One region of the Pseudomonas graminis genome, then DNA from elsewhere that is predicted to be linked to it. Evidence: riboswitches for the same ligand, from Rfam matches in the RefSeq annotation. Region 1 holds a riboswitch; each other region holds the start of a gene.
What was found. A riboswitch is a leader RNA that binds a small molecule or an ion and turns the genes downstream of it on or off. The one in region 1 is predicted to bind cobalamin.
Positions count from the first base shown of each region.

Region 2: linked by a shared signal. The riboswitch ahead of cobW (cobalamin biosynthesis protein CobW) and the one ahead of FX982_RS18555 (ABC transporter substrate-binding protein) in region 1 are both predicted to bind cobalamin.
Region 3: linked by a shared signal. The riboswitch ahead of cobO (cob(I)yrinic acid a,c-diamide adenosyltransferase) and the one ahead of FX982_RS18555 (ABC transporter substrate-binding protein) in region 1 are both predicted to bind cobalamin.

Region 1 is NZ_CP053746.1:4,142,382-4,151,953, reverse strand. Features, by position in the region: gene FX982_RS18585 (general stress protein) at 1-62, shown strand, start outside; gene FX982_RS18580 (hypothetical protein) at 182-346, opposite strand; gene FX982_RS18575 (ATP-dependent Clp protease proteolytic subunit) at 424-981, opposite strand; gene FX982_RS18570 (aldo/keto reductase) at 1,393-2,388, shown strand; gene FX982_RS18565 (aspartate/glutamate racemase family protein) at 2,449-3,171, shown strand; gene FX982_RS18560 (hypothetical protein) at 3,314-3,505, opposite strand; cobalamin riboswitch at 3,517-3,710, shown strand; gene FX982_RS18555 (ABC transporter substrate-binding protein) at 3,853-4,854, shown strand; gene FX982_RS18550 (FecCD family ABC transporter permease) at 4,866-5,897, shown strand; gene FX982_RS18545 (ABC transporter ATP-binding protein) at 5,894-6,700, shown strand; gene FX982_RS18540 (glucarate dehydratase family protein) at 7,160-8,434, opposite strand; gene FX982_RS18535 (MFS transporter) at 8,466-9,572, opposite strand, start outside.
Region 2 is NZ_CP053746.1:4,827,691-4,837,262, reverse strand. Features, by position in the region: gene nfuA (Fe-S biogenesis protein NfuA) at 1-125, shown strand, start outside; gene cobM (precorrin-4 C(11)-methyltransferase) at 204-950, opposite strand; gene FX982_RS21610 (cobalamin biosynthesis protein) at 1,230-1,643, opposite strand; gene FX982_RS21605 (CbtA family protein) at 1,640-2,359, opposite strand; gene FX982_RS21600 (CbtB domain-containing protein) at 2,371-2,577, opposite strand; cobalamin riboswitch at 2,675-2,907, opposite strand; cobalamin riboswitch at 3,032-3,256, shown strand; gene cobW (cobalamin biosynthesis protein CobW) at 3,385-4,458, shown strand; gene cobN (cobaltochelatase subunit CobN) at 4,461-8,225, shown strand; gene FX982_RS21585 (ATP-binding protein) at 8,314-9,354, shown strand; gene FX982_RS21580 (vWA domain-containing protein) at 9,408-9,572, shown strand, end outside.
Region 3 is NZ_CP053746.1:181,687-191,258, forward strand. Features, by position in the region: gene cobT (nicotinate-nucleotide--dimethylbenzimidazole phosphoribosyltransferase) at 1-111, opposite strand, end outside; gene cobU (bifunctional adenosylcobinamide kinase/adenosylcobinamide-phosphate guanylyltransferase) at 108-629, opposite strand; gene FX982_RS00885 (cobyric acid synthase) at 629-2,098, opposite strand; gene cobD (threonine-phosphate decarboxylase CobD) at 2,095-3,087, opposite strand; gene cbiB (adenosylcobinamide-phosphate synthase CbiB) at 3,080-3,988, opposite strand; gene bluB (5,6-dimethylbenzimidazole synthase) at 3,985-4,635, opposite strand; gene FX982_RS00905 (cobyrinate a,c-diamide synthase) at 4,646-5,947, opposite strand; gene cobO (cob(I)yrinic acid a,c-diamide adenosyltransferase) at 5,944-6,555, opposite strand; cobalamin riboswitch at 6,662-6,887, opposite strand; gene FX982_RS00915 (C40 family peptidase) at 7,015-7,551, opposite strand; gene FX982_RS00920 (C40 family peptidase) at 7,639-8,328, opposite strand; gene FX982_RS00925 (NAD-dependent deacylase) at 8,395-9,168, opposite strand; gene hda (DnaA regulatory inactivator Hda) at 9,177-9,572, opposite strand, start outside.

The sequences.
Region 1 (9,572 bases):
GAGAATCGGGTGCAGGCGCAAGCGGCACTGGCAAGAAAGGCGGCTCAGGCGGCAAGTCGTAGTGGCGTGCAGGTGAGTCAAGCGAGCGAGGGCCTAGGCTCTCGCTCTTTTGTTTGATCAGCGGTTAAACAAGCGACGTGCGCCTCATGGCAGGCGCACATTGCCAGCGATACCCTCCCCCTCATTTATCCGGATTGATCAGCGGCACCGTTGCGTCCCGATCAAACTGGGAACCGGGATCTTCATTGCCCGGATCCAGGTCGGCGTCGAATCCTGTTTCTTCGTCACCCGGCTGAGGGGCGGGGCGCGGGGGGACGGGTGCAGCATCAGGCGTATGGGATTGCATGGCTGTTACCTCTCGTTTCAATAGGGCCAACACTAGAATCAGAGGGCTCAAGAGCAGCCCGGTTCAATGGATTGAGCTTAGCTGGCGCTGACGGTCCAGTGCACGGCATCCTCGGCAAACTGAAGTTGCTCGACACGGTGGGCAATGCCGCAGGCCAGCGAATCTTCGGCACGGATCACTTTCTCCTCCGCCGACAGGCAGCGCCCGATGTCCAGCGGGTGCACGGCGCTCACGGTCTCGCTTTCGTAAATATTCACGTAGCGCTGCAGGTCGTTGTCCAGGCTGCGCAGGTATTCGCGCATGCGTGAGTGATCCACCGAGCTCTGGTTGAAGTACCAGCTCATGGGATGGATCAGAAAACGCGAGTGGGGGCAGACGATCCGCTCTTGAGCCGCCAGGTAGATGACGATGCCCATGGATTCGATGTTGCCGCTGTTCAGTGCGCGGATCGGCACTTTCAGGGACTTCAGGAAGTTGTACAGGGTGAATCCCAGCGCGGTGCTGCCGCCGGCGGTCGACAGATTCAGCAGCAACCCGGTCGCGCCCTTGCCGAGGGCTTCGAGGCAGCGATCACGAAAATGCTCGGTGCTGGCCTGATCGACCCCGCAGTGGAAATGAATGATGTGCTCGCTCATCGGCGGCCTCGCTGTGCAGTCACCCTGAAACCTGGCGCCGCTGAAGATGAATGGTGGATATTCGGGCCTCTTCTCGGCTGAAGCCGGTCCAACCAAGAACCCCGGCGCCTTCGTAGGACCGGCTTCAGCCGGGAAGACGTCGGACGCCACTCCGCAAATACAGGCTCTGGGCAACCTTCAAATCTGTGCCCTCGACGTATTTATCTGAAATGTTGAAATTCGCACGCGTGGCTAAAGTTGCATGGGCTGAGGATAGCCGCTCGCCGGGCATGTGAAAGTAAGACACCGCCCATGACCAAGAACCCCTGCGGCAAACAACAGTCAGTAAAGAAGCTTCGCCGGTTTCATCGTGCTCGATGAGGGTCGTGAACCGCGCGCCATCCAACACGCCCCACCGCACAGGACACCCCCATGAGTCTGCACGACAAGATCATCGGCCGCCTCGGCTTCGGCTCCGCGCCGCTGGGCAACATGTTCCGCACCATCGACGAAGAGGAAGCGGCGGCCACCGTTCAATCGGCCTGGGACCAGGGCATTCGTTATTTTGACACCGCACCGATCTACGGCGCCGGCCTGTCCGAGCAGCGTCTGGGCAAGGCCCTCGCCGGCGTCCCCCGCGACCAGTACACCCTGAGCACCAAAGTCGGCCGGCTGATTTCCGACGAGATCGACACCGAGCCCCGCAGCGGTCCGTTCGCTGAAGGCCTGAAAAACAAGATCGTCACTGATTACTCCGCCGATGCCACGCTGCGTTCCATTGAAGCGACCCTGAAACGCCTGAACACCGATCGGCTGGACATCGTGTTTGTTCACGACGTCGCCCAGGACGCCCACGGCGATGCCTGGATCGAGCATTTCAACATCGCCCGCACCGGCGCTTTCCGCGCCCTCACCCGACTGCGCGAAGAAGGCGTGATCAAGGCCTGGGGCCTTGGCGTCAACCGCGTCGAGCCGTGCGAACTGACCCTGGACCTGGAAGAAGCCCAGCCCGATGGTTTCCTGCTCGCCGGCCGTTATTCGCTGCTCGACCATGACCAGCCGCTGCAACGGCTGTTCGACAAGGCCCGCCAGCACAACGCCGAGTTCGTGGTCGGCGGGCCTTACAGCTCCGGTGTGTTGGTGGGCGGCAAGCATTTCGAGTATCAGGAAGCGTCGCCGGCGATGCTCGACAAGGTGGCGCACATTCAGGAGATCGCCCGGCAGTACCAGGTCGACATCAAATCGGCGGCGTTGCAGTTCGTCCTCGCCAACCCGCTGGTGGCAGCGGTAATCCCGGGTGCCAGCCGGCCGTCACGGATCATCGAAGACGTCACCGCGCTCAACGCTCAGGTGCCGGATGGATTCTGGCAGGCCATGCGCGATCAGGGCTTCATTGCCCTGCAGGCGCCAGTCCCGGGCAAAGACTGATATCGTGGGCAACGACGCCGGGCCAGACGCCCGGCCTTGTTTCCTGCGCGAGATCTGTCCATGCGAATTCTGATCGTCAATGTCAACACCACCGAATCCATGACCGAGACCATCGCCGAGCAGGCCCGCAGCGTGGCCTCGCCTAGCACCGAGATCATCGGCCTGACCCCGCGCTTCGGCGCCGAGTCGGTGGAAGGCAATTTCGAAAGTTACCTGGCGGCCATTGCGGTGATGGACCGGGTAATGTCCTACGTAGGGCCCTACGACGCGGTGATTCAGGCCGGCTACGGCGAGCACGGCCGCGAAGGATTGCAGGAATTACTCGACGTGCCGGTGGTGGACATCACCGAAGCGGCGGCCAGCCTGGCAATGTTGCTGGGGCATAAATACGCCGTGGTCACGACGCTCGACCGCACCGTGCCACTGATCGAAGACCGCCTGAAGCTGGCCGGTGTGCATGAGCGCTGCGCGTCGGTGCGGGCCAGCGGCATGGGCGTGCTGGAGCTGGAGGAATTCCCGGAGCGTGCGGTCGAAGCCATCGTTGAGCAGGCCATCGAAGCGGTGATCCGCGACAAGGCCGAAGTGATCTGCCTGGGCTGCGGCGGCATGGCTGGGCTGGATCAACTCATCCGCGACCGCGCCGGCGTGCCGGTGGTGGATGGCGTGACCGCGGCGGTGGCACTGGCGGAATCACTGGTGCGTCTGGGGTTGAAGACCTCGAAAGTGCGGACCTACGCGACGCCACGGCCGAAGAAGATCGTCGGTTGGCCGTTTAAGTTGTAGACGACCAATGTTCAGCACACGCAGATTGAAGGCGAACGTATAACCTGTGGGAGCGAGCTTGCTCGCGAAGACTGCATTCCAGCCGCTGAAGATTTAGCGAAAGTTCGGGCCTCTACGTGAGCAAGGTGGAACGCCACCCCGGTCACTCCCACAGGTTTTGCATCTCCTTCAGGTTTTGCACCTCCTTCAGGTTTTGCACCTCCTTCAGGTTTTGCACCTCCTTCAGGCTTTGCACCTCCTTCAGGTTTTGCATCTCCCGCAGGTTTAGCGCTGCTCCCGTTACTGCCAAGTGTTTGGCCGCCCTCTGCCACACCGCCGCCGCATTCGCCTCCACCCGCCGAATCGTTTAGTATCCCCGCCGCCGGTTTCCACTCGGAATTAATAGGGAATCCCCAGGCGCGCTGCGCGCTGAGACGGAACTGTCCCCGCAACTGTAGGCGCTGAGCCCTGCTTCCTGTTTGCCACTGGGTGACCCCGGGAAGGCCGAAGCATGGCAATGATGCGCCAGTCAGGAGACCTGCCGGCCAGCATATTCATTCACCGGCGGGGTGTCCGGGGAAGGACTCCCGTTCGCGCGTCGCTCGCGCACGCTGTGCTCGCCCTCATCGTAGGGGCGCCCGTCGGGTGGACTTTCCAGCGCCTGCTTCGCCAAGCATTCAGGCTTTCTGGAGATCGCTGTTCATGCCGCTGCGCCGCCTCGCCGCCCTGCTCGTCACCCTGACCTTGCCCACTGCCGCCCTCGCTGCTTCGACGGTTTACCCCTTGACCGTGGATAATTGCGGCGAACCGCTGACCTTCACCCACGCCCCGCAGAAAACCGTGACCATTGGCCAGGCCGCCACCGAGATGCTCTACGCCCTCGGCCTGGGTCCGAACATCGTCGGCACGTCGCTGTGGTTCAATCCCGTGCTGCCCCAGTACCAAACCCTCAACAACGGCATCGAGCGCCTGGCCGACAACGCGCCGAGTTTTGAATCAGTGATCGGCAAACGCCCGGATTTCGTCCCGGTGCAGTTTGAATGGATGGTCGGGCCCCAGGGCGCCGTCGGCACCCGCGAGCAGTTTCGCGATCTGGGCATCCCGACCTACATCCTGCCGTCCGATTGCGAGGGCAAGAACAACCGGGTGGGCGCCGACGGCACGCGCCTCGAAGCCTTCCGCATCGACACCCTGTACAAAAGCCTGCGTCAGCTGGCGCAGATCTTCGACGTGCAGGACCGTGGCGAGCACTTGATCACGGGTTACCAAACCCGGCTGGCCCAGGCGGTGACGCAGGCGAAAGCCCATGCCAATCCGCCCGTCTCGGCGGTGTTCTGGTTTTCAAGCCCGGACATCAACGTCGACCCTTACGTGGCCGGGCGCAAGGGCATTCCCAATTTCATGCTCGACACCCTCGGCATGCGCAATGTCATCGACTCCGATGAGGAATGGCCGACCGTGGGCTGGGAAACCATCGCCAAGGCCAACCCGACGGTGCTGGTCATCGCGCGGATGGACCGCCGCCGCTTCCCGGCCGACGATCACGAGAAGAAGCTGGCGTTTCTCCGCTCCGACCCTGTCACCCGCAACATGGACGCGGTGAAAAACAATCGCATCGTGCTCATGGACGCCAGCGCCATGGAGTCCAGCGTGCGGCTGTTTGACGGCATCGAGCAACTGGCCCAGGCCACTCAAGCGCAATGACGTCATTCAGCATGCCCTCTTCAAGCGTCGTCCGAATCTTCGGCCACGGTGCCTGGGCCCTCGCTTTGCTGGCGTTGGCGGTGCTGGCGGGCGTGGCGATCGGCGAGACATCAATCAGCCTGCCGGTAATCGTTCAGGTGCTGGCCAACAAGCTGTGGGCCGCGGGTTTTCCTCTCGACCCTATCGACGAGGGCATCGTCTGGAATTACCGTCTGACTCGGGCCATCGTTGCCGCCACCTGCGGCGCAGGGCTGGCGGTGTCGGGCGTGGTCTTGCAATCGCTTCTACGCAATCCGCTGGCCGATCCCTACTTGCTGGGCATTTCCGCCGGCGCGTCGACCGGCGCAGTGTTGGTGGCGATCATCGGCATCGGCGCCGGTACGATTTCTCTCTCGACCGGCGCGTTTGCCGGTGCGATCGCCGCGTTCGCGCTGGTCGCCCTGCTCGCCCGCTCCTCCCGTGGTCAGACCGCTGCCGGCCAGATCATTCTGGCGGGCATTGCCGGGTCCCAGCTGTTCAACGCCCTGACGTCTTTCCTGATCACCAAGTCGGCCAATGCCGAACAGGCGCGCGGGATCATGTTCTGGTTGCTGGGCAATCTCAGCGGCGTGCGCTGGTCGTCGGTGGCGCTGTCAGTGCCGTTCGTGTTGCTCGGCTTGCTGGTGTGCCTGTGGCATCGGCGCGCGCTGGATGCGTTCACGTTTGGCACCGATTCAGCCGCATCGCTGGGCATTCCGGTGCGCCGGGTGCAGGCCGTGCTGATCCTCACTGCCGCGCTGATGACGGCGGTGATGGTGTCGATTGTCGGCTCCATCGGCTTCGTCGGTTTGGTGATTCCCCATGCGGTGCGCCTGGTGGCCGGCGTGCGCCATGCACGGTTGCTGCCCTTGAGCGCCCTGATCGGCGCACTGTTCATGATCGCCGCCGATGTGCTGTCGCGCACGCTGATCAAGGGTCAGGTGTTGCCGATCGGGGTGATCACTGCGCTGGTGGGCGCGCCGGTGTTTGCCATGATTCTGGTCCGCGGGAATCGTCCTCGATGAATGCGAGTCAGGAGGTGCCCGGCGCCATGCTCGAAGGCAGTGACCTGAGTTATTCGGTCAAGGGCGCGCCACTGCTCAGTGGCGTGAGCCTGGCGATTCGGCCGGGGGAAAACCTGGGGATCGTCGGGCCGAATGGCTCGGGAAAGTCGACGCTGTTGAAGTTGCTAGCGGGGATTCAGGCGCCGTCTCAGGGCGAAGTTCGCCTGGGCGGGAAGCGCTTGTCGGCGCTGAGCCGGCGGGACATTGCGCGGCAGGTCGCGGTGGTGGAGCAGCATGCCCAGACCGGCGATTCGATCAGTCTGTTGCAGGCGGTTGAGCTGGGGCGTACGCCGTGGCTGTCGGCGCTGGCGCCGTGGGGCGAGATGGATGACGGGATTGTGGCGAAGGCAATTGCGGATGTGAGTTTGCAGCCTCTGGTGCATCGGTCGTGGCATACGTTGTCGGGTGGGGAGCAGCAGCGCGGGCATATTGCGCGGGCTTTGGCGCAGCGGCCGCAGGTGTTGTTGCTGGATGAGCCGACGAATCATCTGGATATTCAGCAGCAGTTGTCGATTTTGCAGCTGGTGCAGGGTTTGCCGGTGACGACGGTGGTGGCGTTGCATGATTTGAATCAGGCGTTGGGCTGTGATCGTCTGGCGGTGATGGATGGCGGGCGGTTGGTGGCGCTGGGTTCGCCGTTTGAGGTGTTGTCGCCGGAGTTGTTGGGTGACGTTTTTGGGGTGCGGGGGCATTGGTTGGTTGATCCGTTTGACGGGGCTCGTATGTTGCGGCTGAGGGCGCCAGGATCAACGGCGTCGGCCTAACGGCCTCGTTTTCGCCTTCGGCGAGTTACTTGGAAAAGCACCCCAAGTAACCAAGGGTGCTTGCTCTCGGTTTGGCCCGACTTCGTCGGGTTCCTTCACTCCGGTCTCGCTCCGTGGGCCCGCCGCCATCCGCCATCCATGGCGGGGGGCGGCTCTCGCGGCATCCATGCCGCTCGGCCCACTCCGCGAGGCCTGCGTTCAGCCTGCACCCAAGTCGCGATTGGCGGTGACTGGGCTTTTTGTGCACGAAGATCAAAAGCAGATCAAGAGCAGATCAAAAGCTTCCCGGCTGAAGCCGGTCCTACAGGCGCGCGCGGTCTATTAGTGGGACCGGCTTTAGCCGGGAAGAGGCCAGTCCAGGCGCCGGCGGATTCTTCGGTTCGGACCCTCCTTGTGGGAGCGAGCTTGCTCGCGAATGCGGTTCCTCGAACACCACCCATCCAGCGCTCTCCCCCAACTTCAATACCGCGGCTTCACCGCCCTCCACTCCGGTTTGTATTTCTGCATCTGCCGGACATCGTCCCGCTGGCGAATGCCGCACGTTAGAAACTGGTCGTTGAGTTTGCCCAGTTGGTCGTAGTCCAGTTCAAGGCCCAGCCCGGGCTCGCGGGTGAGGTGGACGCAGCCGTCGATAATGGGGAGTTTGCCGCCTTTGATGACTTCTTCGTCCGGTTCTTGCCACGGGTAGTGGGTGTCGCAGGCGAAGTCGAGGTTGGGGACGGCGGCGGCGACGTGGGTCATGGCCATGAGGCTGATGCCCAGGTGGGAGTTGGAGTGCATGGAGACGCCGAGGCCGAAGGTATCGCACATTTTTGCCAGCGCCTGGGTGTCGCGCAGGCCGCCCCAGTAATGGTGGTCGGCGAGGACGATCTGCACGCTGTTCAGTGCGACGCTGCGGCGGAATTCGTCGAAGTCGGTGACGACCATGTTGGTCGCCAGCGGCAGGCCGGTGCGTTTGTGCAGTTCGGCCATGCCTTCCAGCCCGGGCGTCGGGTCTTCGTAATACTGCAGGTCGTCGCCGAGCAGTCCGGCCATGCGGATCGAGGTCTCCAGCGACCAGTTGCCGTTGGGGTCGATGCGCAGCGGATAGCCCGGGAATGCCTTTTTCAACGCCTTGATGCACGCCACTTCGTGCTCCGGGTCCAGCGCGCCGGCTTTCAGTTTGATGCTCTTGAAGCCGTAGGCTTCGATCATGCGGCGCGCCTGGGCGACGATCTGTTCTTCGCTCAGCGCTTCTCCCCAGCTGTCCGGCGCGTAGGGCGAATCGGCGTGTTGGGCGTATTTGAAGAACAGGTACGCACTGAACGGCACGCGGTCGCGAACGGCACCGCCCAGCAGGTCAACCAGTGGCAGGTTCATGGAACGTGCCTGCACATCCAGAAACGCCACTTCGAACGCCGAATAGGCATTGCTCACCGCCTTGCTGGCGTGGGAGCCCGGCGCCAGTTCAGCCCCGGCAATACTCGCTGGCTTGTTTGCAGCAACGGTCGCTTTGACCACCGCGCGCAGGTGGTTGAGGTTGAACGGGTCCATGCCGATCAACTGGCTCTGCAACTGCTGCTGGATCGCCAGCGCAGGTGCATCGCCGTAGCTTTCGCCCAGCCCGAGGTAGCCGTTGTCGGTTTCCACTTCAATGATCGAGCGCAGGGCAAAGGGCTCATGGATGCCGCTGGCGTTGAGCAACGGCGGATCGCGGAAGGCAATCGGGGTGACGGTGACGCGTGTGATTTTCAAATGACTTCTCCCGGTCAATCAGGGTGTGAGCTTAGGGTTTCAGGCTTGGAGTTGAGCTGAGCGAGGTCGCTGTACGAAGGGTTGCAGCGTCTTCAGGCTTGGGGCGGTGCGGGTCGCCTTTGGGCGTGGTGCGGGCGAAGAAGATCACCACGGCCGCCACCAGCGAGGTCAGCGCCAGGCCGTACATGCCGCCTTGAATCGAGCCGGTTTTCTGCTCGAGAAAACCGAACGCCGTGGGCGCCACGAAGCCGCCGAGGTTACCGATGGAATTGATCAGCGCGATGACAGCCGCCGCAATGCGCGCGTCCAGATAGCCTTGGGGAATCGGCCAGAACAGCGCCGAAGCTGCCTTGAAACCGATGGCAGCAAAACAGATGGCGACGAAGGCGAAGATCGGCCCGCCGACGGTGGACATGAACATCCCGCACGCGGCAATCACCAGGGTGACCGCAACCCACGCCTGTTGATGCTTGAAGCGAGCGGCCAGCGCGGCGAAGCCGTACATGGCGATGATCGAGATGATCCATGGGATCGAGTTGAACAGGCCGACTTCGAAATCGCTGAGGCTGCCCATCTTCTTGATCATGCTCGGCAGCCAGAACGTCGCGCCGTAGATGGTCAGGGCCACGGAAAAGTAGATGAAGCAAAAGAGCATGATCTGCCGGTCGGCGAGCAGTTTGAAGATGGACGGTTTGACCACCTGAGCCGCTTCACGGGCGCGTTGTTCCGCGTCGATCGCGCTGATCAGTGCGCCCTTCTCTTCTTCGCTCAACCATTTGGCTTCGCGGGGATGGGACTGCAGCCAGAACCAGACGAATCCGCACAGGGCGATGGAAGCAAAGCCTTCGATGATGAACATCCACTGCCAGCCGTGCAGGTTCAGGCCGCTGACGCCGAGCAGCGCGCCGGACACCGGCCCGGAGATCACCGACGCAATGGCGGAGCCGCTGAGAAAGATGGCCATGGCCTTGCCGCGTTCGCTCGAAGGCAGCCACTGAGTGAAGTAGTAAATGATGCCGGGGAAGAACCCTGCTTCTGCCGCGCCGAGGATGAAGCGCAACACATAGAAGCTGGTTTCACCGCGCACGAAGGCCATGGCCATCGCCGCTGCGCCCCAGGTGAACATGATGCGCGTCAG
Region 2 (9,572 bases), 690 kb from region 1:
GTTGCGGCCAAGCGGATGTGACGCTCAAGGAAGGCATCGAGCGCACCCTGCTGGAGCGCATACCCGAGCTGACCGGTGTGCGTGACGTGACTGACCACACCCAGAAAGAAAACGCGTATTACTGAGAAGTGATGGCGTGGCAAGCAAGCCCCGACGGGTTCGGGGCTTTTTTGTGGGCGCTCGCCAAGGTCCAGAGGCGCACGCTAGGGCCTGAACACATGGGCGTGGCCCGCGCGATACAGCGATGATTCGCTAAACACATCGTTGCCCAGCACCCGTCCCACCAGAATCAGCGCGGTGCGGCGGAACCCCTTGATCCGCACCTTTTCCTCGATGTCCGCCAGCGTGCCGGTGACCCAGTCCTGATCCGGCCAGCTGGCGCGGTGCACCACGGCAATCGGGCAATCGGCGCCGTAGTGCGGGGTCAGCTCGGCGACGATCTTGCCGAGGTTATTCACGCCCAGATGAATCGCCATGGTCGCCTGATGCTGCGCCAGATCACCGAGGGTTTCGCCTTCGGGCATGTCGGTTTTGTCGGCGTAGCGGGTCAGGATCACGCTCTGGGAAATGTCCGGCAGCGTCAGCTCCGTGCCAAGCAACGCAGCGCACGCCGCGGTGGCAGTGACGCCGGGAATGATTTCGAAGGGGATCTGCAGCTCGCGCAGGCAGCGGATCTGCTCGCCGATGGCGCCATACAGGCTCGGATCGCCCGAGTGAACACGCGCCACATCCTGGCCTTGCGCATGAGCGGATTTCATCAGATCGATGATCTGCTGAAGGTGCAATGGAGCGCTGTTGGTGACCTGGATCGCCTGATGCCCTTCCAGCACTGCTTCTGGCACCAGGGAGCCGGCGTAAATGATCACCGGGCAGGAGCGGATCAGCCGCTGGCCTTTGACAGTGATCAGGTCTGGATCGCCAGGGCCGGCGCCGATGAAAAAAACAGTCATGGAGTGTCCTGATTGGAATTCATTTGAGCACTGTTTGGATGGCTGTATGCGGTCCAGTGGGACCGGCTTTAGCCGGGAAGAGGCCAGCGTGTACACCCTCAAATTTGCAGCGTGGCGCCTGACGCTTTCCCGGCTAAAGCCGGTCCTACGAGGGTACGCGGTGTGTCCGTAGGACCGGCTTTAGCCGGGAAGGGGCCTGGATGTACACCCTCAAATTTGCAGCGTGACTATTAATGCCTTCCCGGCTAAAGCCGGTCCTACAAGGGTTGGCCGGTCCTATTAGATCGCGGTTGCCAGAGCAAATGTCGCATGGGGGCTTTTTCGGCGGGGGATGGCCAAGGTCGCGGGCGAGCCGGTCAACCGCGTCGCCATCGCCAACGCCGCGCTTTCCGCCACGCCGTAGCAGCCGGTGCGTTCAAAGGCGATGTCCGAGCGATGGCTCAGTTGGGACTCGTAAGTTGCCAGCTCACGGGCGCTGAAGAACCCGATCGTTAGGCCCAACCCACGACCCAGCTCCAGCAATCCTTCCTCATCCGACTTGTCGTCAATGGAGGCGATGGCGGCAACGTCTGCCAGCTCAAGACGACACTCCCGCAAACCATCCTCCATCAACAGCCGAAGCTCCAGCGCCGAACAGCCGCGCTGGCAGCCCAGACCGACCACCCACAGTGGCCGATCGCGCACTTCATTCACAGAGCAGGCTTCAAACCGACGTGCGTCGCGGTCGCTTCATTGCGCCGAAACAACCAGGCGCTGATCCAGCCCAGGGCAATCCAGAAAACCGCGTTGGTCAGCAGCGACGCAATCTTGAATTGCGCTTCAAGGGCTTCCGGGGCGAGTGCCGAATGCACCGCCGGCTGAGGGGCGCCGACGATATGCGGCACCACCAGAATCATTGCGCCGACAACCTTCAACAGCCAGTGCCGGGCAAACACCATCAACGCCAACCCTGCAGCCGTGGAGGCGGCAGTGCCCACCCACCAGATCTGCCGTTGGGTCAGGTCCGCCGCGACGGTACCGGGCAGTTCGGGCGGCAAGCCGAGGGTTGGCGCCAGCACAAACACGGCATAACCGGCCAATCCCCACAGCACGCCTTCGCGAGCACTCGTCGGCGTACGCAAGGTGTACAGCGCCGCCAGCATCAGCGCGAAACCGACCGCGACTACCAGATTGCCCCCCGTGGTGGACAGCACGCGCTGCCAGCCGTTTTCAGGCTCCCAGGCTTCGGCGTCATGGACGTGACCGGCCATCGCACCGTCGGTGTGCTCGTGCATCTCGGTAGCCGGGGCCTTTTCGTAGGTCTCCGCCTGCAGGATCAACGGCGCGACCGAGAAGCTCTGCAGCAGTGTCAACAACAGGGCGGCGAGCAGTCCGGTGAACCCGGCCGTTTGCGCAATTCGCTTGAACATGGCGGCAGGTCTCAATGGCAAGGGAAGGCGGAGCTGTGACGGGTGTCGTGTGCCGCGTTGTGCACCGCATCGATGTGGGAGAAACCGGCGAAGTACACCAGAAATGCGCCGAGAAACATCGCGCTGACGGCGGCAACAAGGCGCTGGCTCTGCGTGGCAGTCACGGCCGTTGTGGTGTTGGTGGTGCCGGACGTCTGGCGGGGTGTGCTGATGGACATGGCGCTTCCCTCTGAAGTGGTTTCAGCGGACGGAAAGGCGCAAAGACACCGCAGGCGAATGCCGGCAGTGCTCAACAGCGCCCGCCCACCGCGGGTTGTTATGGTGTGTTGTCGGGCCGGTCTCCGGGCTCGCGAGGGGCACATGCATCAGCCGTTACGGCCGTCGTGCCTTCAAGAATCGCCTTCCCATATCGCTGCCGACACAGTGGATCTGACTCTTCACTCGCTTACCGTTGCGGGGGCAGCACCGGACTGATACACACCCGAAGGTCTGCACGCACCGGTTTCCCGTTTCACCCTGTGAAGGGCACCCGTTACAAGGTGTGTAGGAGACCACGGGCTGTTTGGCTCGTCAATCGACCCTTCAGCCGATGGGTCAATCGATGCAGCGATCGGTGCGTCAATTGGCGCGGCACTCACTGCAAAGCGCGATTGACCGGCCTCCAGTCACTGCGTAGCCTTGCGCACTTGAGGTTCGCCGGCCGCTTTTATGAAAGCCACCGGCGCTAAGAAGGGAATGCGGTTTCAAGCCGCAGCTGCCCCCGCAACTGTAAACGGACAGGTTCATTGCACAGCCACTGCGCGAGCGGGAAGGCGCGATGAATGCCAGTCGCCTGACGATCCCTGTCAGTAACCGGCCGCCGTGAGCCAGGAGACCTGCCTCGAATCGGACCGCCTGCAAGCGGCCGAGGAATTCCACTACAACCGGGCGGGGTGATCCGGTGGCGAATTGAACCGCGCGCCTGCTTCGGCCGGCCCTGCGCTGTTTTCGTCCTCGTTGCCCCGCCGCACGCCTGAGGGCAACCGATGAAAACACTGGCCAAACTTCCCGTCACCATCGTCACCGGCTTTCTCGGCTCGGGCAAAACCACCTTGCTGCGGCACATGCTCGACAACGCCGAAGGCCGACGCATCGCCGTCATCGTCAATGAATTCGGCGAGTTGGGCATCGACGGCGACATCCTCAAGCAGTGCACCATCGGCTGCACCGAAGAAGAAGCCGTCGGTCGCGTCTACGAGCTGGCCAACGGCTGCCTGTGCTGCACCGTTCAGGAAGAGTTCTTCCCGGTGATGCAGGAGCTGGTCGCCCGCCGCGGCGATCTCGATCACATCCTCATCGAAACCTCGGGCCTGGCCCTGCCGAAGCCGCTGGTGCAAGCCTTTCAATGGCCGGAAATTCGCAACGCCTGCACCGTCGACGCGGTGATCACCGTGGTCGACAGCCCGGCCGTGCTCGCCGGCACCTTCGCCGCGTTCCCGGATCAGGTCGACGCCCAGCGCAAGCTCGACCCGAACCTGGACCACGAATCGCCGCTCCACGAGCTGTTCGCCGACCAACTGGCCAGCGCCGATCTGGTCGTGCTGAACAAGGCCGACATGCTCGACGCCGATGCGCTGGCAGCGGTGCGCGCGGAAGTCGCCGAAGAGTTGCCGCCAGCGGTGAAGATCGTCGAAGCGAACCGAGGCCAGTTGCCGATCAGCGTGTTGCTGGGGCTCGGCGCCGAATCCGAGCTGCACATTGATGGCCGCAAGACCCATCACGATCACCACGAAGGCGACGATCACGATGATCACGACCATGACGCCTTCGACTCCATCTCCATTACGCTGCCCCAGGCGGACGAATCGCTGTTGCTTGACGCGCTGACCCAGGCCGTCGTCCAGCACGGCATCCTGCGCGTCAAAGGCTTCGCTGCGATTCCCGGCAAACCCATGCGCCTGCTGGTGCAAGGCGTCGGCACGCGCTTCGACAAGCATTTCGACCGCGCCTGGAAGCCTGACGAAGCCCGGGAAACCCACCTGGTGCTGATCGGCCAGGAACTGGACGCCGGCGTCCTCGAAGCGCAATTGCGCGCTGCACTCTCAGGGATCAAAGGCTAACCATGCACCTGCTGCGCACTCAGCCCGGCGGCTTCGTTCCCGACGACAGCATCGCTGACCTGGGCCAGACCCCCGCCGAGCTGGTGATCCTGTGCAGCGCCGACTCGAACCTGGCCCTGCTGGCTGAAACCGCGCAGCAACTGCCGGGTGACTACCCGAGCCTGCGCCTGGCCAATCCGATGCAGGTGCAAAACCATGCGTCGGTGGATTTGTACGTCGACGAGGTGCTGCGACACGCCAAAGTCATCCTGATTTCCCTGCACGGCGGTATCGGCTATTGGCGCTACGGCGTCGAGCGGCTGGTGGAACTGGCGGCAAAGGGGGTGAAGCTGATTCTGGTGCCCGGCTGCGATCGCCCGGACCCCGAGCTGAGCGGCCTGAGCACGGAATCTGCCGAAGACCTTGATCGGCTCTGGCATTACCTGCGTCAGGGCGGCAAGCACAACGCGCTGGCGCTGTTCAACTTCATCGCCACGCGCTGGCTGGGCGGCGACTATCCCTGGGTCGAGCCGCAAACCTTGCCGCGCACCGTGATTTACCACCCGCAGAACACCTACGCCGATTTGGCCCGCTGGCAGGCCGACTGGCGCGCGGATCAGCCGGTCGCCGCCGTGCTGTTTTATCGCTCTCACTTGCAGGCGGCAAACACCGGTTTCATCGATGTGTTCTGCGAGCGCTTGTCGGCCCAGGGATTGAACCCGTTGCCGATTGCCGTCGCCAGCCTGAAGGAAGCCGGCTGCATGAGCGCGATACAAGACTGGCTCGACGAAGTGGAGTGTGAGGTCATTCTCAACACCACCGGGTTTGCTCAATCGAACCCGGAAGCGCCGGATGTACGACCGTTTCGCCGGGACATCCCGGTCATTCAGGCCATTTGCGCCCAGGACAACGAACCGGCCTGGCAGGCCAGCGCTCAAGGGCTGGGGCCACGGGATCTGGCGATGCACATCGCGCTGCCGGAACTGGACGGGCGCATCATCAGCCGGCCGATCAGCTTCAAGGACCTGGCCTGGCACAGCGAGCGCAGCCAGTCCGACGTGGTCTGCTACCGCGCCCAGCCGGGGCGCATGGATTTCGTTGCCGAACTGGCCCGGCGCTGGGTGTTGCTGGCCCGCACGGCCAACGCCGACAAGCGCGTGGCGCTGATTCTCGCCAACTACCCGACCCGCGACGGGCGCATCGGCAACGGCGTCGGCCTCGACACGCCGGCGGCCGCGCTGAACATCCTTAAGGCGATGCAGGCCGAGGGCTACCCGGTCGAAGGTTTGCCCGAAACCGGCACTGCGCTGATACATGCGCTGCTTGGCGGTGTCACCAATGACCCGGACAGCCTCGATCAGCGGCCGTGCCATCAGAGCATGGCCATGGACGAGTACCTGGCGGCGTTTCAGGCGTTGCCTGAGGCCAATCGCGATGCCGTGATGGCTCGGTGGGGCGCGCCGCAGACCGATCCCATGTGTCGCGACGGGCGGATGATGATCGCCGGCCTGCGTTTCGGCATGACCTTCGTCGGCATCCAACCGGCGCGGGGCTACAACGTCGATCACAGCGCGGTGTATCACGATCCTGATCTGGTGCCGCCACACGGTTACCTGGCGTTCTACTTCTGGCTGCGCAAACGCTATGGCGCCCATGCCGTCATCCACGTCGGCAAGCACGGCAATCTGGAGTGGCTGCCGGGCAAAGGCGTTGGTCTGTCCGAACACTGCTGGCCGGACGCGATCCTCGGCCCGATGCCGAATATCTACCCGTTCATCGTCAACGATCCGGGCGAGGGCGCACAGGCCAAGCGCCGCACCCAGGCGGTGATCATCGACCACTTGATGCCGCCGCTGACCCGCGCCGAAACCTACGGGCCGCTGCGCGACCTTGAACTGCTGGCGGACGAATATTACGAAGCGCAGCTGCTCGACCCGCGCCGTGCCCGAGAGCTGCAAAAGGACATTCTCCGGCTGGTGCGCGAGACACATATCGACCGCGAGCTGGCGATGGACGGGGACACCAGCATCGATGCCGATGCCGCCGTGTGGTTGCCGCGCCTGGACACCTATCTGTGTGACCTCAAGGAGTCGCAAATTCGCGATGGCCTGCACGTCTTCGGCGAGTCGCCCACTGGACGGCTGCGCATCGACACGCTGCTGGCGATGGTGCGCGTGCCTCGCGGCGATGGTCGCGGCGGTCAGGCGAGCCTGTTGCGCGTTTTGAGTCAGGCGCTGGCACTGGATTTCGACCCGCTGGACTGTGACCTCGGCGCGCCGTGGACCGGCGAAAAACCTCATGTATTACATGAGGTCAGTGCTGAACCCTGGCGCACGGCCGGTGATACCCGCGAGCGACTGGAGCTGCTGGCTGCGCAGATGATTGAGCAGATTGCCAGTGGCGTTCCTCCCAGTAATCGGTTTGAAAACAACAGCTTGCTCGATGTAATTCAGTCTTTGCATGAAGTCGTGATCCCGCGCCTTGACGCCTGTGGTCCTGCAGAGATGTCCAACCTGCTCAGCGCGCTAAGTGGGCGTTTCGTCCCGGCCGGGCCGAGCGGCGCCCCCAGTCGCGGACGGCTGGACGTGTTGCCCACCGGGCGCAATTTCTTCTCGGTGGACGTAAGAAACCTGCCGACCATGACCGCGTGGCGCATTGGTTTCCAGTCGGCGAATCTGTTGCTGGAGAGGCACTTACAGGACCATGGTGATTATCTCCGTCAGCTGGGTCTTTCGGTGTGGGGCACGGCAACCATGCGCACCGGCGGTGATGATATCGCTCAGGCCATGGCGTTGATGGGGGTGCGTCCGGTGTGGGCGGCGGGCAGTCAGCGCGTGGATGATTTCGAAATCCTGCCCTTGAGCCTGCTTGATCGGCCTCGGGTCGATGTGACCCTGCGGGTGTCCGGTTTCTTCCGCGACGCGTTCGCCAACCTGATCCGCCTGTTCGATGCGGCGGTGCAGGCCGTCGCCGCGCTGGACGAGCCCGACGACATGAACCCCCTGGCGGCGCGCGTGCGCCAGGAGCGCGAGCAATTGCTGCGCGATGGTCTGGATGCCGGGCAAGCGGCGAAGCAGGCCGGCTGGCGCATCTTCGGCGCCAAGCCAGGGGCGTATGGCGCGGGGGTGCAGAACGCCATCGACGGACGCTTGTGGCAAAGCCGCGAAGACCTCGCCGAGGTCTACCTGAACTGGGGCGGCTACGCCTACGGCGGCAGCGACGAGGGCACACCGGCCCGTGACGGTTTTGCCAAGCGGCTGAGCCAGGTTCAGGCGGTGCTGCAGAATCAGGACAACCGCGAACACGATCTGCTGGATTCCAACGATTACTACCAGTTCCAGGGCGGCATGCTGGCGGCGGTGGAAAGCCTGTCCGGCGAAAAAGTCGCCAGTTATCACGGCGACCACAGCCAGCCCGATCTGCCGAAGATCCGCACGCTGAAGGAAGAGCTCAACCGAGTAGTGCGCTCGCGGGCGGCCAACCCGAAGTGGATTGAAGGGGTCAAGCGCCACGGCTACAAGGGCGCGTTCGAGATGGCGGCGACGGTGGATTTCCTGTTCGCCTTCGACGCCACCACCGAGCTGATCGACGACCACCAATACGCGCTGCTCGCCGACGCCTATCTGCTGGACGCCTCGACCCGCGATTTCATCCAGCAGCACAACCCCGACGCATTGCGGGACATGACCGAGCGCATGCTCGAAGCCCAGCAGCGCGGCTTGTGGCAGGAGCCGGGCGAGTACCGCGAGGCGCTGGAGAATCTGTTGCTGGACATCGAAGAGTCATGAGCCTGGATGAGCGCCTGCCCGGCAGTGCGCACAGCCACCTGACGGGCTTGAACAACGTGACTGACCTGCGGCTTGAAGAGAATCGAACATGACCGACACCCCACATTTTCCTTTGGTCGCCGTCGTCGGTGCCGATGACCTGAAGCTCGCCTTGTGCCTGACCGCCATCGACCCGAAAATCGGCGGCGTGTTGATTGAAGGGCCGCGCGGCATGGCCAAATCGACCCTGGCCCGAGGGCTGGCGGAACTGCTGGCCAGCGGTCAGTTCGTCACGCTGCCGCTGGGCGCCACCGAAGAGCGGCTGGTCGGCACGCTGGACCTCGACGCGGCGCTGGGCGAAGGCCGTGCGGCGTTCTCACCGGGGGTGCTGGCCAAGGCTGACGGCGGCGTCCTGTACGTCGATGAGGTCAATCTGCTGCCGGACCATCTGGTCGACCTGCTGCTGGACGTGGCCGCCAGCGGGGTCAATCTGGTGGAGCGCGACGGCATCTCCCACCGCCACGCCGCGCGCTTTGTGCTGATCGGCACCATGAACCCGGAAGAGGGCGAGCTGCGCCCGCAGTTGCTCGACCGTTTCGGCCTGAACGTGGCGTTGAGCGGGCAGACGGTACCGCAACAGCGCGGGCAGATCATTCGCCGCCGGCTGGATTTCGACGCCGCGCCGCAAGCGTTCTGCGAGCAGTGGGCCCCGCAGCAGCAGGCATTGAAGGCCCGTTGTGAAACCGCCCGTGGGCTGTTGCCGAGCATCGAGCTGGATGACGTCAGTCTGGGCCTGATCACCGAGCGTTGTTTTGCCGCCGGGGTCGACGGTTTGCGGGCGGATTTGGTTTGGTTGCGCGCGGCCCGTGCCCATGCGGCCTGGCGTGGCGGAGCCCATATCACTGAAGCGGACATCGACGCCGTGGCAGATTTTGCCCTGCGCCACCGCCGGCGTGAGCCGCAACCACCCCATCACTCCCAACCCCAACCCCCTGCCTCATCAGAGCAGACCCCGCCGACACCCGATGAAGGTGCTCGCCCGCAGCATGACGCGCCAGCATCAGGCGAGGGCAGTTGGGGCGAGCTACCCGCCCGCAGCGTGCAAACCGGCAATGGCAAAGAAGTGCCCCACTGGCCAAAAAAGCCCTAGGCATTCGCCCCCGCCTGTCGAAGGGGGCGAATGCCATCCCTCGACCGGGCGCGGTGGGTGGCGGTAAAAACGGCGCCGCACGCTCAGGTGCCGACGGCGCCATTGCCTGGCTGCCGACGTTGCTGCGCGGCCGCCCTCGGGTTCGTGCCGATCTGGTGCATCTACCCCGCAGTCGCCGGCCGGAGCAGCTCTGGCTGGTGATCGTCGACGCGTCGGCA
Region 3 (9,572 bases), 1.6 Mb from region 1:
CCGGCCCAGAGAGCCGGTCGGTTTTGTCAGTTGCTGCTGACGGGCCAGCGCGTGGTCGCGGCTGGCTTGATCGACGTCACGGGCAGGCGCGAGCCACCAGGCGTTACTCATAGTGCGGGTCCTTTGAGGATCATGGGCAGTCCGGCAACGGTAAACACCACGCGATGGCAGCGTTCGGCCAGCGCCTGATGCAGCCAGCCGGCTTCATCGACATAACGACGGGTCAGCTCACCGAGTGGCACGACGCCGAGCCCGGTTTCGTTGCTGACAAAAATGATGTCGCCCGGCAGTTCAGCCAGGCCGTCGAGCAAGGCTTCGCGCTCTTCAGCCAGGCGCTGCGGATGGTCCAGCATCAACAGATTGGTCAGCCACAGGGTCAGGCAATCCACCAACAGGCAGCGGCCCTCCCCGGCGTTTTCCCGGAGCACGCGGGCCAGCTCGATGGGTTCTTCGATCAACCCCCATTGCGCCGGACGACGCTGGCGGTGCAAGGCGACACGCTGGTTCATTTCACCGTCAAGCGGCTGGCTGGTGGCGATGTAGATGACGTCGAGGCCGCTTTCGCTGGCCTGCTTTTCCGCCAGCCGACTTTTACCGGAGCGCGCCCCGCCGAGGATCAATTGCAGCATCAAGGTTGCTCCAGGCCGCAGAGTTCACGCAGCAGTGTGCCGTCCAGGTGGGTTTCCACCAGATCGGCCAGGCGCTCGATGTCGCGTTCGCGCAGGGCGTGGTAATCGACCGACTGCACGTTCTGCAGCCCGGCCCAACGCAGCAAGGCGCTGCTCGACGCCGGGTTCTCGAACAGCCCGTGCAGGTACGTGCCGAGCACTTGGCCGTCCGGGCTGCGCGCGCCATCGCAGCGACCGTCGGCGAGCTGGACCAACGGACGTTCCAGCGCCGCGCCGGTGGTCACGCCCGCATGAATCTCATAGCCGATGACGTCGGCGTCTTCGAGGGTCAAGCGACCAGAGACGTTGCGCAGTTGCTTCTCTTCTTCGAGCACCGTGCTCAGGGCCAGCAGCCCCAATCCCGGACTGGAACCGGCGGCGCCTTCAAGCCCCAGCGGGTCATGCAGCTGCTCGCCGAGCATTTGCAGGCCACCGCAGATGCCCAGCACTTTGCCGCCGTAACGCAGGTGGCGGCCAATGGCAGTGTCCCAGCCATTGGCGCGCAGATAGGCAAGATCGCTGCGCACGCTTTTCGAGCCGGGCAGGATAATCAGATCAGCCCCGGGAATCGCCTGCCCCGGCCCGACGAATCGCAGATTCACCTGGGGATGCAGGCGCAGCGGGTCGAAATCGGTGTGGTTACTGATGCGCGGCAGGACCGGCACGATGACGTTAAGCACCTGCTCGGCCTTGTCGATCTGTCGCTGGTCGAGGCCGTCTTCGGCTTCAAGGTGCAGGTCCATCACGTAGGGCAGCACGCCCACCACCGGTTTGCCAGTGCGCTGTTCAAGCCAGTCGAGGCCCGGCTGAAGCAGCGCGATGTCACCGCGAAAACGATTGATGATGAAGCCTTTGACCCGCGCCTGTTCGCTGGGCGAAAGCAATTCCAGCGTGCCGACCAGATGGGCAAACACCCCGCCGCGATTGATGTCCGCCACCAGCAGCACCGGGCAATCCACCGCCTCGGCAAAGCCCATGTTGGCGATATCGCCGGCGCGCAGGTTGATCTCCGCCGGCGACCCGGCGCCTTCGACCATCACGACCGGCCAGCCTTCGCTGAGACGGCGATGGGAGGCGAGTACGGCCTGCATCGCGATGGCTTTGTAATCGTGGTACGCGACGGCGTTCATGGTGGTCACGGCGCGACCGTGAATGATCACTTGGGCGCCGGTGTCGCTGTTGGGTTTGAGCAGCACCGGGTTCATGTCGGTGTGGGGCTCGAGGCCACAGGCCTGGGCTTGGACCGCCTGCGCGCGGCCGATCTCACCGCCGTCGGCAGTCACTGCGCTGTTCAGCGCCATGTTCTGCGGCTTGAACGGCACGGTGCGCACACCCTGACGGGTCAGCCAGCGGCACAGCGCCGTCACCAGCGTGCTTTTGCCGGCGTCGGAGGTGGTGCCCTGCACCATCAGGGTTTTGCCGAGGGTCATGAGCGCTCCCGGGAAAATTCGCTGAGCGCCTGCTCCAGACGTTGCCAGTCGGCTTCTTCGCGGGGCAGGCCGAAACGCAGGCTGCTGTTGTGAGTAAAGATGCGCAGGAGGATGCCCCGCTGCGCGCAAAACTCGTAAAGTTCTTCCGCCAGCGGCGTGATCAGCCACTGGAACAGCGCGCAGCCGCCCTTGGGCGCAAAGCCGTGCCGATTGAGCACGTCGACCAGACGCTGACTGGCTTGCTCGGTGCGCTGGCGCTGACGTTGATGGCCGGCCACGTCGTTGAGACAGGCCTGACCGATGATCCGCGTGGGTCCGCTGACCGACCAGGGGCCGATCTGCCGCGCCATGACTTTGAGAAACCGCGGCTCCGCCAGCACAAAGCCCAGGCGCACGCCGGCCAGCCCGAAAAACTTGCCGAACGAGCGCAACACGATCAGGCCCGCGCGCTGGGTGTACGCCGCCAGGCTCAACTCCGGCGTGTTGTCCATGAACGCTTCGTCCACCACCAGCCAGGCGCCGCGCTGGGCCAGACGGGCGTGCCATTCCAGCAGGCGTTCGGGCGGCAGGCTCAGGCCGGTGGGGTTGTTCGGGTTGACCACGACGAGCACATCAAGGGTGTCGATGAACCGCTCCACTTCGTGCTCCAGCACCTCGCGCACCAGAAAGCCGGTGTGGCGCCAGGCCTCGGCGTGTTCGGCGTAGCACGGTGACAGTACGCCGACCTTGCCCGCCTGACGCAGACGCGGCAGCGCCTGGATCGCCGCCTGCGAGCCGGCCACGGGCAGCACGTCCGTGGCGCCGTAATAGCGGCGGGCGGCGGCTTCCAGACCGTCATCGGTTTCCGGCAGGCGCGCCCAAGCCGCTTCAGGAATCGCCGGGATCGGCCACGACCACGGCGAAATCCCGCTGGACAGGTCAAGCCAGCTCGATTTTTCAATGCCATATTTCAGGACTGCGCCACGCAATCGGCCGCCATGTTCAAGCATAGAATTCTGTCCCCAGACACAAGATCAGCAACCACAGCCACACGCCGCGCTGCACCAGTTGCCAACCGCGATCAATGGAATTCGCGTCCGCCGGGACACCTTCGCCCAGGGTCGCGCGCTCATGCAGCTCGCCGTGATAAATCGCCGCACCACCCAGTTCGACGCCCAACGCACCGGCGCCGGCGGCCATCACCGGACCTGCGTTGGGGCTGTCCCACTTCGGTGCCTGGGTGCGCCAGCAGCGCAGGGCCAGTCGGGTGTTGCCCAACAGCGCGTAGGTCAACGCCACCAGGCGGGCCGGAATGTAGTTGAGCAGGTCGTCGATTTTCGCCGCCGCCCAGCCGAAGCGTTCGAAGCGCTCGTTGCGATAGCCCCACATGGCGTCGAGGGTGTTGCTCAGGCGATAGAGCACGACGCCCGGCGCACCCAGCACGACGAACCAGAAGATTGCCGCGAACACCGCGTCGCTGCCGTTTTCCAGCACCGATTCCGTGGCCGCGCGGGCCACTTCGGTGCTGTCCAGTTCGGACGTCTGGCGACTGACCAGATAGCCGACCCGTCGGCGTGCTTCGTCCAGATCATCGCTGCGCAGCGCCTGGGCGACCGGCTCGACGTGCTCACCCAGACTGCGCAAACCCAACGCGCAATAAAGCGCCAGGACTTCCACCAGCCAGCCAATCAACGGCAGCCAGCTGAGCAGCGTGGCGATCAGGGTCAGGGGAATCACGGCGATGAACCATGCGGTCACGCCATGGCTGCGCCAGCCCCGGCCGGCGGCATTCAGGCGCTGTTCGATGCGCTTGGCAAAGCGGCCGAACGCCACCAGCGGGTGGTTCCGTTTTGGCTCGCCGAGCAACGCGTCCAGCGCGACCCCGGCGACGCTCAATAACGCCACGCTCATGCAATCACTCCCCATGTGTTCTCGTAGACCAGTTCTTGCAGCGCGCGCGGCTGCGCCCAGCCCTCCAGCACCAGCATCGGCGCCGGGTAGAACTCCTTGACGGGACCCAGGCACAGAATTGCCAGGGGTTTTGAACCGGTTGGCATCTTCAGCAGATCGGCCAGGGCCAGGGGGTCGAACAGCGATACCCAGCCCATCCCGAGGCCTTCGGCACGCGCCGCCAGCCAGAGGTTCTGGATCGCGCATGACAGCGACGCCATGTCCATTTCCGGCAAGGTGCGACGGCCGAAGATGTGTTTGTCGCGGTCGTCCATCAGCGCGGCGACCAATACCTCGGCGCAGTCGCTGATGCCCTCGACCTTCAGCTTCATGAAATCGTCAGAGCGCTCGCCGAGGGCTTCGGCAGTGCGAATACGCTCCTCCTCCACCTGCGCCTGAATCTGCCCACGCAATGCCGGGTCGGTGATCCGCAGGAAGCGCCACGGCTGCATCAATCCGACGCTCGGCGCGTGGTGCGCGGCTTCGAGCAGGCGGGCCAGCAACTCGGGCGCGACCGTGCCGCCGCAGAAGTGGCGCATGTCGCGACGCTCGGCGATGGCACGGTAAACGGCGGCGCGTTCGGGATCGGTGAAGGTGTGGTCAGTCATGGGAGCGGGCTCATGGCAAAAACAGCGCCGCCATCGCCTGGGGATTCGAGGGGAAGTAAAAGTGCACGTACGACGCGGTCATGCGCCCTTCGCGGTACACCGCCTCGGCGCCGCGCCCGCCATTGGGGCTGAGGCCGCGGGCGATAGGGGTCAGTTCGGTGCTGGTCAGGGAGTGGTGATAGGTGTGACCACGCAGGGTGCCTTCCGGCAATTCGACCGATTGCAGGGCCAGGGCTGCCAGACGCTTTTGCATCACGGCTTCACCCTTGAGCAAGCCCACCCCTTCGGCGCGCTGGCCGTCGACATCGGTCAGGGCATCGAGCAGGTACAACATGCCGCCGCATTCGGCGAGCAAGGGTTTGCCGGCGGCGTGGTGCGCGCGAATCGCGGCGAGCATGCTGTGGTTTTGCGCCAGCGCGGTGTGATGCAATTCCGGGTAGCCACCGGGCAGATACAGGCTGTCGGCGTTGGGTAATTGGCGGTCGCGGATCGGCGAGAAGAAGGACAGTTCTGCGCCCATCTCCCGAAGCAGGTCCAGGCTGGCGCCGTAGAAAAACGCGAACGCCTCGTCGTGGGCGATGGCAATTTTCACGCCGGCCAACAGCGGTTCAGCCGGCACGAACTCGGGTGCAGTAAAAGTCACGGCCGGCGGCAAGGTGGCGTCGCAGGTGCTGCCCAGCGCGGTGGCGGCAGCGTCGAGGCGCATGTCCAGGTCGTTCAGTTCGCTCGCCTGAACCAGCCCGAGGTGCCTGCTCGGCAGCTCAATGCCGGTCTCCCGCGACAGCGCGCCGTACCAGCGCAGGCCTTCGGTCAGACTGCCTTCCAGCAACTGCGCATGGCGCACCGTACCGACGCGATTGGCCAGCACGCCGGCGAACGGCAGATCCGGCTGATAGCGCGCCAGACCCAGCGCCAGTGCGCCGAAGGTCTGGGCCATGGCGGTGCCGTCAATCACGCCCAGCACCGGCACGCCGAAACGCCGCGCCAGGTCGGCGCTGGAGGGCGTGCCGTCGAACAGGCCCATGACGCCTTCGATGAGGATCAGGTCGGCATCGGCAGCGGCTTCCCATAACAGGCGCCGACTTTCGTCCTCGCCGATCATCCACATGTCCAGTTGGTACACCGGATGGCCGCTGGCGCGTTCAAGAATCATCGGGTCGAGAAAGTCCGGCCCACATTTGAACACGCGCACCTTGCGCCCCTGATTACGGTGCAAACGGGCCAGTGCGGCAGTGACGGTGGTTTTGCCCTGGCCGGAGGCCGGCGCTGCGATCAGCACTGCCGGGCAGTGCCGGGGTTGACGCTCACTCACAGTTCGATGCCTTTCTGGGCCTTGATGCCGGCTTGAAAGGCATGCTTGACCACGCCGATTTCGGACACGGTGTCGGACAGGTCGATCAATTCCTGCTTCGCCCCGCGACCGGTGACGATCACGTGCTGCATCGGCGGGCGCGCCTGTAGATCGCTCAGCACCTGCTCCAGGTCCAGGTATCCGTGCTTGAGGGCGATGTTCAGCTCATCGAGCACGACCATACCGATGGAGGCGTCCTTGAGCATCTCCCGGGTCACGGCCCAGGCGGCTTCGGCGGCGGCGATGTCACGCTGGCGGTCCTGGGTTTCCCAGGTGAAGCCCTCGCCCATCACGTGGTAACGCACTTGTTCAGGGAAGCGGCGGAAGAACAGCTCTTCGCCGGTGCTGTGGCGGCCTTTGATGAACTGAACGACGCCGCACTGCATGCCGTGGCCCATGGCGCGGGCGAGCATGCCGAACGCCGAACTGCTCTTGCCTTTGCCGTTGCCGGTCAGCACCAACAGCAATCCGCATTCATTCGGCGCGCTGGAAATGCGCTCGTCCATCACCGCCTTTTTGCGCAGCATGCGCGCCAGGTGGCGTTCGTCACGTTCAGGGGATTCGCTCATCTCAGCTCTCCGCTTGAGGGCAGGTGTGGCAGACGGAGGGCACGGGCAAAGACTGTCAGCAGGCACCGGACAAGGCCGGCCTGCAGCAGAGCATCGCCCTCCGTGATGCTGTTCGATGGATCAGGCCGGTCTCCGGACTCATGAGTTGCCACGAGCGTGGCAGGCCATGCGCCTTCCCATGTTCAGCGAACACAGTGGCATCGTGCGTGGCCCAGACTCATTTACCGTTGCGGAGGCAGCGCCGGAATTGATCGCACGAGCAATCGCACCGGCTTCCCTGTTTCACCCTGTGGACCAACGAAGTCCCGGGCACCTGAAACATGGCGCGAAGGTTAGAGGGTTGACTGGGGAGCGTCAATCGAACCGTGGGCAGAGCGCCCACGGGTTTACGGGATTTCGCCCTGAAATGCACAGGTGTTCATGCAGCAACAGCCCATGAACACATTGCCTCAGAAGCGACTATTGCCTGGCGAGGTTCGATGGCTGGATAACGCGTTTGGCGTTCAGCCAGGCTTTTTGCCAATAGGGCTTGTCGAGGCTGTCGAGTTTGACCGTGCCGCCGGTGGCCGGCGCGTGGACGAACCTTCCTTCTCCAACGTAGATGCCGGCGTGGCTGACATTCGAACCGCCGCTGGTGGCGAAGAACACCAGATCACCGGTCTGCAGCTGACTGCGATCGATGTCTGGACCGCGCAGGGTGATCATATCCCGCGTCGACCGCGGCAAGGTGATCCCTGCCGCATCGTGGTAGACGTAGCCGATCAGGCCACTGCAATCGAAACCCGAATCAGGCGTGTTGCCGCCCCAGCGATAAGGCGTGCCAACGAGGCCGATCGCGCGCAACAGGACATCGTCGGCGAGCGGTGAAGAAAACTGGGGAGGAGCGGAAACCACAGGCCGGTAGACGACCTTGCGCGGAGCGGGCGGTGGCGTGCTGGAACACGCGGCCAGCAGCACAGCCAGAGAGGCAACCATCAGGCGAACCGTTAACGACATAAACACGACAACCTGTGCGGGGTGCAGCTTACTTTGCCGAGAGCCGGGGTTGCGCGCAAGAGGGTCGAACCCTTTGCGCGCCCGGAATTAACGGTGTTGGCGCTTGATGGTAGTCGAAGTCATCGCGGTGGTGGTTTCAGGTACCGATGAGGGTGCCATGGCCAGTGCCCGTTTGGCTTCGATGAAGGTCTTGGCCCAGTAGGCATCGTCGAGGCTGTCGACGCGGACGCCACCGCTGCGGCGGCTGCTGGAGTGGATGAACTGGTCATCACCCAGGTAGATGCCCGCATGGCTGACACGACCGCGACCGGCGGTGCTGAAGAACAGCAGATCGCCCGGCTTGAGGTCATTGCGCTTGATGAGGGGGGCATCGATATTGATCATTTCGCGGGAAGACCGCGGCAGGCTCATGCCCGCCTCTTCACGGAAAAGGTAACCGATGAAACCGCTGCAGTCGAAACCGGAGGTGGTCGACGTGCCGCCAAAGCGATAGCGAGTGCCTATCAAGGATTTGCCGCGTTCGAGGATGCTGTCAGCCAGAACGGGCAAGCGGTACGGCTTGTTGTCGGCAAACTGAGCGAGCTCGTCTTCGGTGGCGACTTCGTCATCCAGTACGGAAGAGGCGTAGTCGACGCGCTTGGTAGCGGATTGAGCAGTGGCAGAGTCCCGGAACTGGGGGCTTTGCGACTGTTGTTGCGACGTCGGCATCTGGGCCGCGCAGCCGAACAACAGCGTTACGAGTGCGAGAGGCACGAGGGGTGCGAAGCGGTTTAGCATGTGCACGACCGTGGCTGAAGTGTAAAGAAGCCGAGACTATGCCCTCTATCGTACCCATTTGCAAATTCAATCGAAACAAATGTGACTTACGATGTCGTCCATCACTTCTAAGGCTCTACACCTCAGAAACGCATCCATGTGCGCGGAATGATCGGTTGGCGAGGGGTTTATCTCGGCAGTAAAGCCTCCCATCACCCGAGCGCGCAGCATTGGCTCATGAATGTACGGGAAGCTGGCGGTGGTTCCGATGCTGAGCACAGCGTCAAAGCCTTTTGCCATCTCCCTCTCAAGCACGTTCAGTGCCAACTCTGGCAACATCTCCCCAAACAACACCACCGATGGCCGCAGAACGTCAGTACAGCGGGGACACAGCGGTGGCAATGACCGGTTGAGATGTTCGCTCAACTGCGGATCCTCGGCGCCACAAGATTGACAGTAGAGCGGCGCCAACTGGCCGTGAATCTCGATCAGCCTTTCCGGTGGACTGCCTGCGGCGCGATGGTAGCCGTCGACGTTTTGCGTCAACACCCAGCATTCCGGCTTGCGTCGCTGCAATTCAGCGATGGCGTAGTGCGCCGCATTGGGACGCCCGCCCAGGCAAGCGCTGCCCAATTGTGCGATGTACTTCCAGCACAGCGCGGGATCACGACGCAGCATCGGGCCGGACAAGGCCATTTCGATGGGCAGGCCGTCGTCGGTCTCGCCGTTATACAGTCCACCGACACCGCGATAGGTTGGCAGACCCGAATCAGCCGAGAGGCCGGCGCCGGTGATGATCAGAATACGGGTGGCGTGGCGCAAGGCCGCTGCGGTTTGCAGCACCAGGGCCGGATCGATCACGGACGCGCTTACCAACCGAGGGTTTCTTTGAGGAAAGGAATGGTCAGCTTGCGCTGGGCCTGGAGAGAGGCTTGATCGAGCTGTTCAAGCAGGTCGAACAGCGCGCTCATGCTGCGCTTGCCGCGGGTAAGGATGAAATGCCCCACCTCATCGGTCAGGTGCAGCCCCCGGCGGGACGCGCGCAATTGCAGGGCGCGGAGTTTTTCTTCGTCGGACAACAGGCGCATCTGGAACACTAGCGCCATGGTCAGCCGTGATTTCAGGTCCGCCAGCTTGACCGGCAGCTCCCGAGGCGAGCATGAAGCGGCGATGAGCAAGCGTCGGCCACTGTCGCGCAGGCGGTTGAACAGGTGGAACAATGCCTCTTCCCATTCAGGCTTGCCGACCACCGCCTGCAAGTCATC